Regions from separate parts of the Kitasatospora sp. NPDC028055 genome, predicted to be linked through region 2. Evidence: predicted binding sites of a transcription regulator. Region 2 holds the regulator's gene; each other region holds the start of a gene.
The links. Region 2 encodes HrcA, which represses chaperone genes, less so after heat shock. Its sites were predicted from a motif close to TTNGCACTCNGNNNNNCNGAGTGCNAA; they were not measured.
Positions count from the first base shown of each region.

Region 1: a site for HrcA is predicted at 2,630-2,656, ahead of AB0F71_RS11860 (FmdB family zinc ribbon protein). Genes of this name have one in related genera too.
Region 3: a site for HrcA is predicted at 1,551-1,577, ahead of groES (co-chaperone GroES). Genes of this name have one in related genera too.

Region 1 is NZ_JBEZXE010000007.1:232,754-237,029, forward strand. Features, by position in the region: gene AB0F71_RS11850 (potassium/proton antiporter) at 1-767, shown strand, start outside; gene AB0F71_RS11855 (MFS transporter) at 1,252-2,541, shown strand; gene AB0F71_RS11860 (FmdB family zinc ribbon protein) at 2,668-2,985, shown strand; gene mscL (large conductance mechanosensitive channel protein MscL) at 3,536-3,952, shown strand; gene AB0F71_RS11870 (hypothetical protein) at 3,961-4,276, opposite strand, start outside.
Region 2 is NZ_JBEZXE010000002.1:436,709-440,984, reverse strand. Features, by position in the region: gene AB0F71_RS05910 (hypothetical protein) at 1-225, opposite strand, end outside; gene htpX (zinc metalloprotease HtpX) at 271-1,191, opposite strand; gene hrcA (heat-inducible transcriptional repressor HrcA) at 1,459-2,493, shown strand; gene dnaJ (molecular chaperone DnaJ) at 2,572-3,714, shown strand; gene AB0F71_RS05890 (16S rRNA (uracil(1498)-N(3))-methyltransferase) at 3,809-4,276, shown strand, end outside.
Region 3 is NZ_JBEZXE010000001.1:298,801-303,076, forward strand. Features, by position in the region: gene AB0F71_RS01455 (polysaccharide deacetylase family protein) at 1-259, shown strand, start outside; gene AB0F71_RS01460 (class I SAM-dependent methyltransferase) at 264-1,442, opposite strand; gene groES (co-chaperone GroES) at 1,719-2,024, shown strand; gene groL (chaperonin GroEL) at 2,141-3,766, shown strand; gene AB0F71_RS01475 (LysR family transcriptional regulator) at 3,917-4,276, shown strand, end outside.

The sequences.
Region 1 (4,276 bases), on a different contig from region 2:
GCTCCGGCTTCCTCGCCGTCTACATCAGCGCGGTGATCCTCGGGAACTCCAAGCTGCCGCACGGCCCGGCCGTCCGCGGCTTCGCCGACGGGCTCGCCTGGATCGGGCAGATCGGGATGTTCGTGCTGCTCGGGCTGCTCGCCGCACCCGAGAGCATGGGCGACGCGGTCGTCCCCGCGCTGGTGATCGGCGCGGTGCTGGTCTTCCTGGCCCGGCCGCTGTCCGTGGTGCTCACGCTCACCCCGTTCAAGGTGCCCGCCCGCGAGCAGGCGCTGCTGAGCTGGGCCGGACTGCGCGGGGCGGTGCCCATCGTCCTGGCCACCATCCCGGTGGTCTCCGGGGCGCACAAGGCCGACGACGTGTTCAACATCGTCTTCATCCTGGTCGTGGTCTTCACCCTGCTCCAGGGCCCGACCCTGCCCTGGATGGCCAGGCGGCTGCGGATCGGCGAGGGCGCCATGGGCCAGGACCTCGACATCGAGTCCGCGCCGCTGGAGAAGCTGCACGGGCACCTGCTCTCGGTCACGCTGTCGCCGGCCTCGCGGATGTCCGGCGTGGAGATCAGCGAGCTGCGGCTGCCCAAGGGGGCGGCGGTCACCCTGGTCGTGCGGGACGGCAGCTCCTTCGTGCCGGACAAGGCGACGATGCTGCGCGGCGGGGACGAACTGCTGGTGGTCACCACGGACGAGGTCGGCGAGGCGGCCGAGCGGCGGCTGCGGGCCGTGGACAAGGGCGGCAAGCTGGCGGGGTGGCTGAACGGGCGCTGAGGCGCCGCCGGGGTTGGTGGGGTTGCTCGGGGTTCTCGGGTGGCCGGGGTGGCCGGGGTGGCCGGGGTGGCCGGGGTGGCCGGGGTGGCTGGGGTGACTTGAGTGGCCCGGGGTGCTCGGGCGGCCCCGGTGGCTCGGGTGTTCTGGGTGGTCTGGCGGGATCTACGCGCGTAACTGTATGCTGGTACGACCACGCCGTATGACTACCGTTAGACCACCCCCAGCATCTGCCTGACGCAGAGTTGGCGCGACCGCTCGGCGGCCGCGGCCCGGCCCCGGCCCACCAGGCCCGGCCGGCCCGGTATCTACCCCGGTCGACGCGCGAGAGGACGACTCTCGGCGCCGTCGGGGCCACCCCATGCCCTGCCGCGCTACCAGGCAGCAGGAAGGACCGACCGTGACGGCCCGCCGAACGGTCGAGATCACCGCGGACAGCGCTCCGGACACCGCGGACAGCACCCCGAACAGCGCGACCGCCGACGCCGTGACACCGGCCAAGGTCGGGTACGGCGCGCTGCTGCGCACGCCCGGAGCCTGGACCTTCCTGGCCCCCGCCTTCATCGCGCGACTGCCCTACGCGATGCTCAGCATGGGCATCCTGCTCCTGGTCAAGGACACCCACGGCTCCTACGGCACCGCGGGCACCGTCACGGCCATCGCCGCCGTCGCCCAGGCCCTGATCGGCCCGCAGACCGGACGGCTCGCCGACCGGTACGGGCAGGCCGCCGTCCTCGTCCCGACCGTCGCGGTGCACGCGGCCTCGGTCGGCCTGCTGATCGCGCTGGCGCTCGGCCACGCGCCCGCCTGGAGCCTGTTCCTGGCCGCCGTCCCGGCCGGCGCGAGCGTTCCGCAGATCGGCGCGATGGTCCGGGCCCGCTGGATCGCCACCATCGGCGCCGAGGGCGCGTCCGCCTCCGCCTCGGCCAAGGTGAGCACCGCCTTCGCCTTCGAGTCCGTGACGGACGAGTTCACCTTCGTGATCGGACCGATCCTGGCCGCCAACATCGCCACCTCGGTGAACCCGGCCACCGCCCTGGTCGTCGAGGCCGCGCTGACCTTCGTCGGCGGCCTGGTCTTCGCCGCCCAGCGCCGCACCGCACCCGCCCGGATGACCCCGGAGCCCGGTGTCCGGCGCGCCTCCGCGCTCTCCTCCCCCGGCGTCCGGCTGCTGGCCGGGGTGATCCTCGGGGTCGGGGCCGTCTTCGGCGGCATGCAGGTCTCGGTGAACGCCTTCGCCGACTCGGTCGGCCAGCACGACGCGGCCGGCACCGTGTACGGGATCTTCGCCGGCGGCTCGATGGTCGCGGGCGTGCTCTACGGAGTCATCGCCTGGCGGCGGGCCGTCCAGCAGCGGATGGTGGTCAGCTACGCGCTGCTGGTGGCGGGCTGCTCCACGCTGTGGGCGATGCCCAACCTGGTCACGCTCTCGATCGCCGCGCTGGTCTGCGGCCTGGCCATCGCGCCGACCCTGATCAGCGGCTACACCCTCGTCGAGACCCTGGTCGAGGACGGGGCCAAGACCGAGGCCTTCACCTGGCTGACCGGTGCCATCGGCCTGGGCCTGGCGGTCGGCTCGATGGTGGCCGGGCGCCTGATCGACGGCCACGGGCCGTCCGCCGGCTTCCTGGTGCCGCTGGTCGGCGCCGGGCTGGGGCTGATCGCGCTGGTGTCGCTGCGGCGCCTGCTGGTGGCCCCGAGCGGGGCGAGCCGCGTGGTGGCCTCCTCGGCCGACCTCGGCGGCGCGGGACAGCTGGTCGGTGCCGCGAAGGGCTGAACGCGCGGTCGTCGGTGACTCGGTACCGGCTCATCTCACACCGGATTCGCTGGACTGATCCAACGGAATACCGCATCATTGACCGGTGTTAGCACTCATCAGGCGAGAGTGCCAGGAGGAAGACAAGTGCCCACGTACCAGTACCAGTGCACCGAGTGCGGCAGCGGCCTGGAGGCGGTGCAGAAGTTCACCGACGAGGCGCTGACCACGTGCCCCGAATGCCAGGGACGGCTCCGCAAGGTCTTCTCGGCCGTGGGCGTCGTGTTCAAGGGCTCGGGCTTCTACCGGACCGACAGCCGTTCGTCCTCCAGCAGCTCGGTGGGCGCGGCTTCGTCCGCCGGCTCGTCGACCGGCTCCTCGGCGTCGTCGGGCTCGACCGGCTCGTCGTCCGGCTCTTCGAGCGCGTCGAGCTCGTCCAGCAGCCCGGCTCCGGCCGCCGGCTGACCCCGGTTTCACGGGAAGGCCCGTCGACCCCGCTGCGCGCGGGGACGGCGGGCCTTTTCGCGTGCCGCGGCGGGCCTTTCGCGCGCCGCCGTCAACTTCCGGAATCGAAATAACTCGTGCGGGTGTACGAAGTTATCCACAGGGGCGGGTTTTTCCACAGGCTGTGGGAATCGATTTCCGGAGCGCGGCAAGAACGCGCAAGGTATGGGACACCGAGCAAGACCCGACCGAGTCCGGAGGTGTCCCGATGACGACCACGAGCCTGTCCCTCCCGCTGCCCGCCCCCTCCGTACCGCCCCGGCGGGAGGTGCCGAGCTTCCCACCGATCCGGCGCGGCTGCGGCGGGTGGCACCGCTGGCGCCGGGCCGTCCGGCGGCGGGGCGGGGTGCCCGCGCTGGTGCTGCTCGCGGCGGCCGCGGCACTCGCCTCCGGGCCCGCACGGGCCGGCCTGCCACCGCCCCCGGGCGGCGCCGTGGGCCGTACGGGTTGTCAATCCGGGCTTCCGGAAGATCACCCGTAACCCGGCGACGACTTCGTCGTTCGAGGCGGCATGAAAGGCTTCAAAGAATTCCTGCTGCGTGGAAATGTCGTCGAGCTCGCCGTCGCCGTGGTCATCGGCGCGGCCTTCACCAACATCGTCAACGCCTTCGTCAAGGGCGTGATCAATCCGATCGTCGGCGTGTTCGGGACGAAGGACCTGGCGTCCTACAGTTCCTGCCTCAAGGGGCCCTGTGAGGTGAGCGCCACCGGTGAGGTCACGTCCGGGATCCTCATCTTGTGGGGGTCGGTGCTCAGCGCCGTCCTGCAGTTCCTGATCACCGCCGCCGTCGTCTACTTCGTGCTGATCGTGCCGATGAACCGGATGGCGGCCAAGCGCAAGAGTGTCGCCGAGGTGGCGGCCGAGGCCGAGGCCAAGGAGGTCCAACTGCTGACCGAGATCCGCGACGCGCTGGTCGCGGCGCGCTAGGAAGTCCCTCAGTCGCCGTGGTGCGGCGGGCGCTGGCTCAGGTACCAGTCCAGCCCCCGCCCACCGCCGGCACCCGCCCCGGGGCGATCGCCCCAGCCGGCGTCGGTGTCGTCCCGGGACTGCTGGTCCAGCGGGTCACGGAAGACCAGGCGGGCCTTGGCAGGGGCGGGAGGGGTGGGAGTGGCAGAGGTGGTGGTGGGTGAAGTGGTGGAGGTGGGAGGGATGGAGGAGGCGGAGGGAGAGAGGGGGGAGGGGGAGGGGGAGGGGGAGGGGGAGGGAGGGGCGGGGGTGGCCCCCCGCGTGCGGCCCTGGCCCAGTTCGCGC
Region 2 (4,276 bases):
GACGCCGCCGCGCTCGGTGTCCGCGTCCAGCAGGGCCCGGACCTGCTGCTCCACCTGGACGAAGGCGGCGCCCTCGACGGCCGCGAAGCAGACCGAGCCGAGCCCGGTGGGGAGGAACCCGGCCCCGGCCTCCAGGGTGAGCGCGGCGGACGGCAGGCCGAACAGCTGGTCGAGGTCGGGCTTGACGGGCTTGGTGCGGCCGAACAGGGCGTCCAGGAATCCCACGGCGGTCCTCTCGGGCGGGGCAGGGCGGGGCGGGTCGGTGGGGGGTCAGCGGCCGAGCTGCTCGGAGATCTTCGCCAGCTGGGCCAGCCGCTTCTCCAGCGTCGGGTGGGTGGAGAGCAGCTGGGAGGCGGTCTCCCTGGCGCTCAGCGCCGGGGCGAAGTAGAAGGCGTTGTAGGGCTGGGCCTTGCGCAGGTCCTCGGTGGGGATGGCGGCGATCTGCCCGGTGACCTTGGTGAGCGCCGAGGCGAGGGCACTGGGCCGGCCGGTGAGCTGGGCGGCGGCCCGGTCGGCGGCCAGTTCGCGGTAGCGGGACAGCAGCCGGGTGAGCAGGAAGCTGATCGCGTAGACCACGATCGACACCAGCGGGATGACCAGCGCCGCGATGGCCGCGTTCTGGTCGTTGCTGTTGCGGTTGCCGCCCATGAACCCGCCGTACATCGCGACCCGGGTCATCGCCCCGGCGAGCACGCCCAGGAAGCCGGCGATGGTCATCACCGCGACGTCCCGGTGGGCGACGTGCGACAGCTCGTGCGCCAGGACGCCCTCCAACTCCTCGGGTTCCAGTCGGCGCAGCAGGCCGGTGGTGACGCACACCACGGCGTTCTGCGGGTTGCGGCCGGTGGCGAAGGCGTTCGGCATGTCGTTGTCGGCGACCGCCACGCGGGGCTTGGGCATGTCGGCCAGGGCGCAGAGCCGGTCGATGGTGCCGTGCAGCTGGGGGTACTGCTCCTCGGTCACCTGGTGGGCGCCCATGGCCCGCTCGGTGATCTTGTCGCTGAACCAGAACTGGGCCACGAACAGCCCGCCGGAGATCAGCACGATCAGCGGCCAGGCCCCGCGCAGCAGCGCGATCAGCAGGCCCGTGAAACCGACGTACAGCAGCCCGATCACGAACATCGTCCCGACCATGCGGCTGGTCAGGCCGCGGTCGGGCGCGAAACGGGTGTGCTGGCCCGAGCTCGACATCGCTTGCTCCTCCGTTCGCCGTCGCTTTCGATGCTGCCACCCGGACGGCCCCGGGGCACCACCCGTGCACGCGGAGTGTCGCGGTGGCCGTCCGGAACTGCGGGCAGGATCACCCCGGCCGGGCCGTTCCTGCGGTACGACCCGGGCCGTACACTGGCAGGTACGGTTTTGGCACTCGTGCGTGCAGAGTGCCAGGGTCGGGGCCCTCCCCGGAGCGGCTCGCAGCATCACAGACGGACAACGTGCGAAGACGGAGGTGCGTGCCCCATGGCCGGAGAGGTCCGCCAGCTGGACGACCGCAAGCTCGCCGTGCTGCGCGCGATCGTCCAGGACTACGTGGGCACCGAGGAGCCGGTCGGCTCCAAGGCCCTGGTGGAGCGGCACAACCTCGGGGTGTCCCCGGCCACCGTGCGCAACGACATGGCGGCGCTGGAGGAGGAGGGGTACATCCACCAGCCGCACACCAGCGCCGGGCGGATCCCCACTGACAAGGGCTACCGGCTGTTCGTCGACAAGCTCGCCGAGATCAAGCCGATGAGCTCCCCGGAGCGCCGGGCGATCCGGCACTTCCTGGACGGCGCCGTCGACCTGGACGACGTGGTCACCCGTACGGTGCGGCTGCTCGCCCAGTTGACCCGCCAGGTCGCCGTGGTGCAGTACCCCTCGCTGACCCGCTCCACCGTCCGGCACATCGAGTTGGTGGCGCTGGCCCCGGCCAAGGTGATGCTGGTGCTGATCACCAACACCGGCCGGGTCGAACAGCGGATGGTCGACTGCCCGGGCACGGTCGGCGAGACGGTCCTGGCGGACCTGCGCTCGCGGATCAACACCCGGGCGGCCGGCCAGCGGCTGCCGGACGTCCCGGGGCTCCTGGAGGAGCTCCCGGCGGCCTTCGAGGCGGCCGACCGGCCGACCGTCAGCACGGTCCTGGCGACGCTGTTCGAGGCGCTCGCCGAGCAGAACGAGGAACGGATCATGCTGGCCGGCACCGCCAACCTGACCCGCTTCGGGCACGACTTCCCGCTCACCATCCAGCCGGTGCTGGAGGCCCTGGAGGAGCAGGTCGTCCTGCTCCGCCTCCTGGGTGAGACCACGGACGCCGCGATGACGGTCCGGATCGGGCGGGAGAACGCCTACGAAGGGCTGAATTCCACCTCGGTCGTTTCGGTCGGCTACGGTTCGGGCGACGAGAGTGTGGCCAAACTGGGTGTGATCGGTCCGACCCGGATGGACTACCCGGGCACAATGGGGGCGGTGCGGGCGGTGGCACGGTACGTGGGCCAGATCCTGGCCGAGTCGTAGCACACCGCCGGCCGTTGGATTCGCAACGGCCGGCGTCCAGTCGCAGCACTACTACAGGCGGAACAAGCGGAGCATTTGGTGGCCACGGACTACTACGCGGTACTCGGCGTCCGACGGGATGCGGGGCAGGACGAGATCAAGAAGGCGTTCCGGCGCCTGGCACGCGAACTGCACCCGGACGTCAACCCGGACCCGAAGACGCAGGAGCGGTTCAAGGAGATCAACGCCGCCTACGAGGTGCTCTCCGACCCGCAGAAGCGCCAGGTCTACGACCTGGGCGGCGACCCGCTGTCGCCGGGCGGCGGCGGTGGCGCGGGCGGCTTCGGCGCCGGCGCGGCGGGCTTCGGCTTCTCCGACATCATGGACGCCTTCTTCGGCGCCGCGGCCGGCCAGCGCGGCCCGCGCTCGCGCACCCGCCGCGGCCAGGACGCCATGATCCGGCTGGAGATCACCCTGGAGGAGGCCGCCTTCGGCACCACCAAGGAACTCCAGGTCGACACCGCCGTCACCTGCACCACCTGCAACGGCGAGGGCGCGGCCCCCGGCACCTCGGCCCAGACCTGCGACATGTGCCGCGGCAAGGGCGAGGTGTCCCAGGTCACCCGCTCGTTCCTGGGCCAGGTCATGACCTCCCGCCCGTGCCCGCAGTGCCAGGGCTTCGGCACCGTGGTGCCGACCCCCTGCCCCGAGTGCGCCGGCGACGGCCGGGTGCGGGCCCGCCGCACCCTGACCGTGAAGATCCCGGCCGGTGTGGACAACGGCACCCGGATCCAGCTGGCCGGCGAGGGCGAGGTCGGCCCCGGCGGCGGCCCGTCCGGCGACCTGTACGTCGAGATCGCCGAGACCACCCACGCGGTCTTCCAGCGGCGCGGGGACGACCTGCACTGCACCGTCACCATCCCGATGACGGCGGCCGCGCTCGGCACCCAGGTGCCGCTGCAGACCCTGGACGGGCTGGAGGAGGTCGACATCCGGCCCGGCACCCAGTCCGGCCAGTCGATCCCGCTGCACGGCCGGGGCATCACCCACCTGCGCGGCGGCGGCCGGGGCGACCTGATAGTGCACGTCGAGGTGCAGACGCCCACCAAGCTCGACGCCGAGCAGGAGGAGCTGCTGCGCCGGCTCTCGCTGCTGCGCGGCGAGGAGCGGCCGTCCGGCCAGTTCGCGCCGGGCCAGCAGGGCCTGTTCTCGCGCCTGAAGGACGCCTTCAACGGCCGGTAGTCGTCCATGCAGGGGTGCCGGGGGGAGGACCCCCGGCACCCCTGCGGTGTTTCCCCTCCCCGGCCGCAGGCCACCCCAGGAAAGGTTCCCCGCCATGACCGCGCCCGTCTTCGTCGTCGAGACCGAGCGGATCGCCGCCGCCGCGCCCGGGGCCGTACTGCGGCTCGACGGGCCCGAGGGGCGGCACGCGGCGGCGGTGAAGCGGCTGGCGACCGGCGAGGCGGTCACCCTGGCGGACGGGCTGGGGCTGGGCGTGGACGGCACCGTCGCCGCGGTGCTCGGCAAGGACGCGATCGAGGTCACGGTGGCCGCCGTGCGGCGGGAGCCGGAGCCGGCGCCGCGGATCGTGGTCGTCCAGGCGCTGCCCAAGGGCGACCGCGGCGAGCTGGCCGTGGAGACCATGACCGAGGTCGGCGTGGACGTGGTGGTCCCCTGGGCCGCCTCGCGCTGCATCACCCAGTGGAAGGGCGAGCGCGGCGCCAAGGCGCTCGCCAAGTGGCGGGCCACCGCCCGGGAGGCGGGCAAGCAGTCCCGCCGGCTGCGCTTCCCCGAGGTGCGCGAG
Region 3 (4,276 bases), on a different contig from region 2:
GCTCAACACCTCGGTGCAGCAGTGCGGCCCGCGCGCGATCGTGCTGTGGCGCGAGTCGATGCAGATCCACGACATGCAGTACCAGGCGGGCGACAAGAAGTTGAAGCCCGGCGACATCATCCTGGCGCACTTCCGCGGCCCCAAGGAGCTCAAGGGCGCCACCATGACCCAGATGTTCGCGGACCTGCTGGCCCGGATCCAGGAGCAGGGCTTCTCGGTGGCCCGGCTGGAGGACTACATCCAGGCGCCGCCCTCGTAGCGGCTCAGACCGGGCGGCCCACCGGCTGTCCGAGCATCATCAGCGGCCCGTTGTCGGTGCGGCTGAGGATCACCGTGACGGAGTCCGGCCCGGAGGGCTTGAGCTGGCGGCGCAGCTCCTCCGGGGTGATCGCCATCCCGCGCTTCTTGATCACCACCGTGCCGACCCCGCGCTCGCGCAGCAGCGCCTTCAGCTTCTTGACGTTGTACGGGAGCACGTCGGTGAGCTCGAAGGCGTGCGCGTACGGGGTGGCGACCAGCCGGTCCGAGGTCACGTAGGCGATCTTCGGGTCGATCAGCCGGCCGTCGACCTGCCCGGCCACCTCGGCCACCAGGTGCGCCCGGATCACCGCGCCGTCCGGCTCGTACAGGTACCGCCCGACCGGGCCGGCCGGCGGGTCGGGCAGGTCGCCGCCGGTCAGGCTGTCGCCGTGCGGCAGCAGGGTCGCGCGGTGCGGGCGGACCGCCCCGGTGCCGAACCAGAGCACCGCCTCCTTGACGTCCCCGTGGTCGGAGACCCACTCGGCCTCGGCGTCCGCCGGGACGGCCTCGTGCGGGATGCCCGGGGCGACCTTCAACGCGCCGATCGGGGTCCGCCGGCCGGCCTCGATCGCCCAGGAGAGCGGCGGGGCGTACGCCTCCGGGTCGAACACCCGGCCGCGCGAGGTGCGCCGGGCCGGGTCGGTGAACACCGCGTCGTAGCCGGTGACGTCCACCTCGGCGACGTCCGCGCAGCGCACCTCCACCAGCTCCGACAGGCCCAGCGCGGCGGCGTTGGCGGCGGTGGCGGCGCAGGCCGCCGGGTCCTTGTCGACGGCCAGCACCCGGATCCCGGCCCGGGCCAGCGCCAGCACGTCCCCGCCGATGCCGCAGCACAGGTCCGCCAGGGTGCGCACGCCCAGCTCGGCGAAGCGGCGGGCCCGCCACTCGGCCACGCTGCGCCGGGTGGACTGCTCGACCCCGTTGGGCGTGAAGTACATCAGGTCGGCGTCCGCCCCGAACTTCGCCCGCGCCCGCTGCCGCAGCCGTGCCTGGCCGAACGCCGCCGACACCAGCTCCGCCGGGTGCTCCCGCCGCAGCCGGGTGGCCAGCGCCAGCTCCTCCTCGGGGGCGAACTCGCGCAGCTCGGCGAGCAGGGCCTGACCCTCGGGGGTCAGCAGGGGCTGGAGGTTCTCGGTGTCCACGGGCTCATTCTGACCGGTCGGCCCGTCGGTGCCCGAGTCGTCGGGTGCCGCGGGCGCCGTACACGAGTACGGACACTCGCCCGCCGGTCGAGCCCGCAGTGCGCGTCGTTGGCACTCTGGTTGACTGAGTGCTAACGGCGGCCTATGGTCGTCCTTGGCACTCCCCAGTGGGGGAGTGCTAACGCGAAGACGCGCTTCTGACCCCCGCGACGGCAGATGCGCAGGTTCGCCCCTACCCGTTAGAAAGCCCCGTAATCTCCGAAGGGGAGCTCGGACGTGACCACCAGCAGCAAGGTTGCCATCAAGCCGCTCGAGGACCGCATCGTGGTCCAGCCGCTCGACGCCGAGACCACCACGGCCTCCGGCCTGGTTATCCCGGACACGGCCAAGGAGAAGCCCCAGGAGGGTGTCGTCCTGGCTGTCGGCCCGGGCCGCTTCGAGGACGGCCAGCGTCTGCCGCTCGATGTCGCCGTCGGTGACATCGTCCTGTACTCGAAGTACGGCGGCACCGAGGTGAAGTACCAGGGCGAGGAGTACCTCGTCCTCTCCGCCCGCGACGTTCTCGCCATCATCGAGAAGTAAGTCGTTCCGACCCGCCCCGGATCCGTGTCCCTAGTGACAGGGGCCCGGGGCGTGGTTGTTGGTTCAGGTAGTTCGGAGGCCGGTCGGCCGGCCGCAGCCCCGAGGGAATAGGGAACATGGCGAAGATCCTGCAGTTCGACGAGGACGCCCGCCGCTCGCTGGAGCGCGGTGTCAACAAGCTGGCCGACACCGTCAAGGTGACCATCGGCCCCAAGGGCCGCAACGTCGTCATCGACAAGAAGTTCGGTGCCCCGACCATCACCAACGACGGCGTCACCATCGCCCGTGAGGTCGAGCTGGACGACCCGTACGAGAACCTTGGCGCGCAGCTCGTCAAGGAGGTCGCCACCAAGACCAACGACGTCGCGGGTGACGGCACCACCACCGCCACCGTGCTGGCCCAGGCCCTGGTCAACGAGGGTCTGCGCAACGTCGCCGCGGGCGCCGGCCCGGCCGCCCTCAAGAAGGGCATCGACAAGGCCGTCGCCGCCGTCTCCGAGCACCTGCTGTCCATCGCCCGTGAGATCGAGGGCAAGGACGACGTCGCCGCCGTCGCGTCCCTCTCCGCGCAGGACACCCAGGTCGGCGAGCTGATCGCCGAGGCGATCGACAAGGTCGGCAAGGACGGTGTCATCACCGTCGAGGAGTCGAACGCCTTCGGCGTGGAGCTGGACTTCACCGAGGGCATGCAGTTCGACAAGGGCTACCTGTCGCCGTACTTCGTCACCGACGCGGAGCGTCAGGAGGCGGTTCTCGAGGAGCCGTACATCCTGATCCACCAGGGCAAGATCTCCTCGATCCAGGAGATCCTCCCGCTGCTGGAGAAGATCCTGCAGAGCGGTACCTCCAAGCCGCTGCTGATCATCGCCGAGGACGTCGACGGCGAGGCGCTGTCCACCCTCGTGCTGAACAAGATCCGTGGCCTGTTCAACGCCGTCGCCGTCAAGGCCCCGGGCTTCGGCGACCGCCGCAAGGCGATCCTCGGCGACCTGGCCGTCCTCACCGGCGGCACGGTCATCTCCGAGGAGGTCGGCCTCAAGCTCGACCAGGCCGGTCTGGACGTGCTGGGCACCGCCCGCCGCGTGACCATCACCAAGGACGAGACCACCGTCGTCGACGGCGCCGGTGACTCCGAGGCCGTGGCCGGCCGCGTCGCCCAGATCAAGGGCGAGATCGCCGCGACCGACTCCGACTGGGACCGCGAGAAGCTGCAGGAGCGCCTGGCCAAGCTGGCCGGCGGCGTCTGCGTCATCAAGGTCGGCGCCGCCACCGAGGTGGAGCTCAAGGAGCGCAAGCACCGCCTGGAGGACGCCATCTCGGCGACCCGCGCCGCGGTCGAGGAGGGCATCGTCGCCGGCGGTGGCGCCTCGCTGGTGCACGCCGCCAAGGTGCTGGACGGCGGCCTGGGCCTGTCGGGTGACGAGGCCACCGGTGTCGCGGTCGTCCGCAAGGCGCTGCACGAGCCGCTGCGCTGGATCGCCCAGAACGCCGGCCTGGAGGGCTACGTCATCACCTCCAAGGTCGCCGAGCTGGAGGCCGGCCAGGGCTACAACGCCGCCACCGGCGAGTACGGCGACCTGGTGAAGGCCGGCGTCATCGACCCGGTCAAGGTCACCCGCTCCGCGCTGGAGAACGCCGCCTCGATCGCCTCCCTGCTCCTCACCACCGAGACCCTCGTGGTGGAGAAGAAGGAGGAGGCCGAGGCCGGTCACGCGCACGGCGGTCACGGCCACTCGCACTGAGGCACCGACGCCTGACCGGAGGCCCGGTCCGCCCCCTCGGGGGTCGGACCGGGCCTCCGGTGTTGGGGAGTCCGTGTGGCGGAAGCCCGTTTGAGGCTTCAACTATCAGTAGAATTTTGCAGAATGCAAAGATTGCCTTATAACTGAGGCATGATCGAGGCCCGCCACCTGCGCGTTCTGCGTGCCGTCGCCCGCACCGGCTCCTTCTCCGCCGCCGCCCGCGAGCTGGGGTGCACCCAGCCCGCCATCAGCCAGCAGATGAAGGCCCTGGAGAAGTCGGTGGACACCCCGCTGGTGGTCCGCTCGGGCCGCGGGATGCAGCTCAGCGAGGCCGGGCGGGTGCTGCTCAAGCATGCCACCGGGATCCTGGCCGGGCTCTCCGCCGCCGAGGAGGAGGTGGCCGCGATCGCCGGACTGCGGGCCGGACGGGTGCGGCTGGTCTCCTTCCCGACCGCGAGTTCCACCCTGGTGCCGCCCGCGGTCGCCCGCCTGCGGGACAGCCATCCGGGG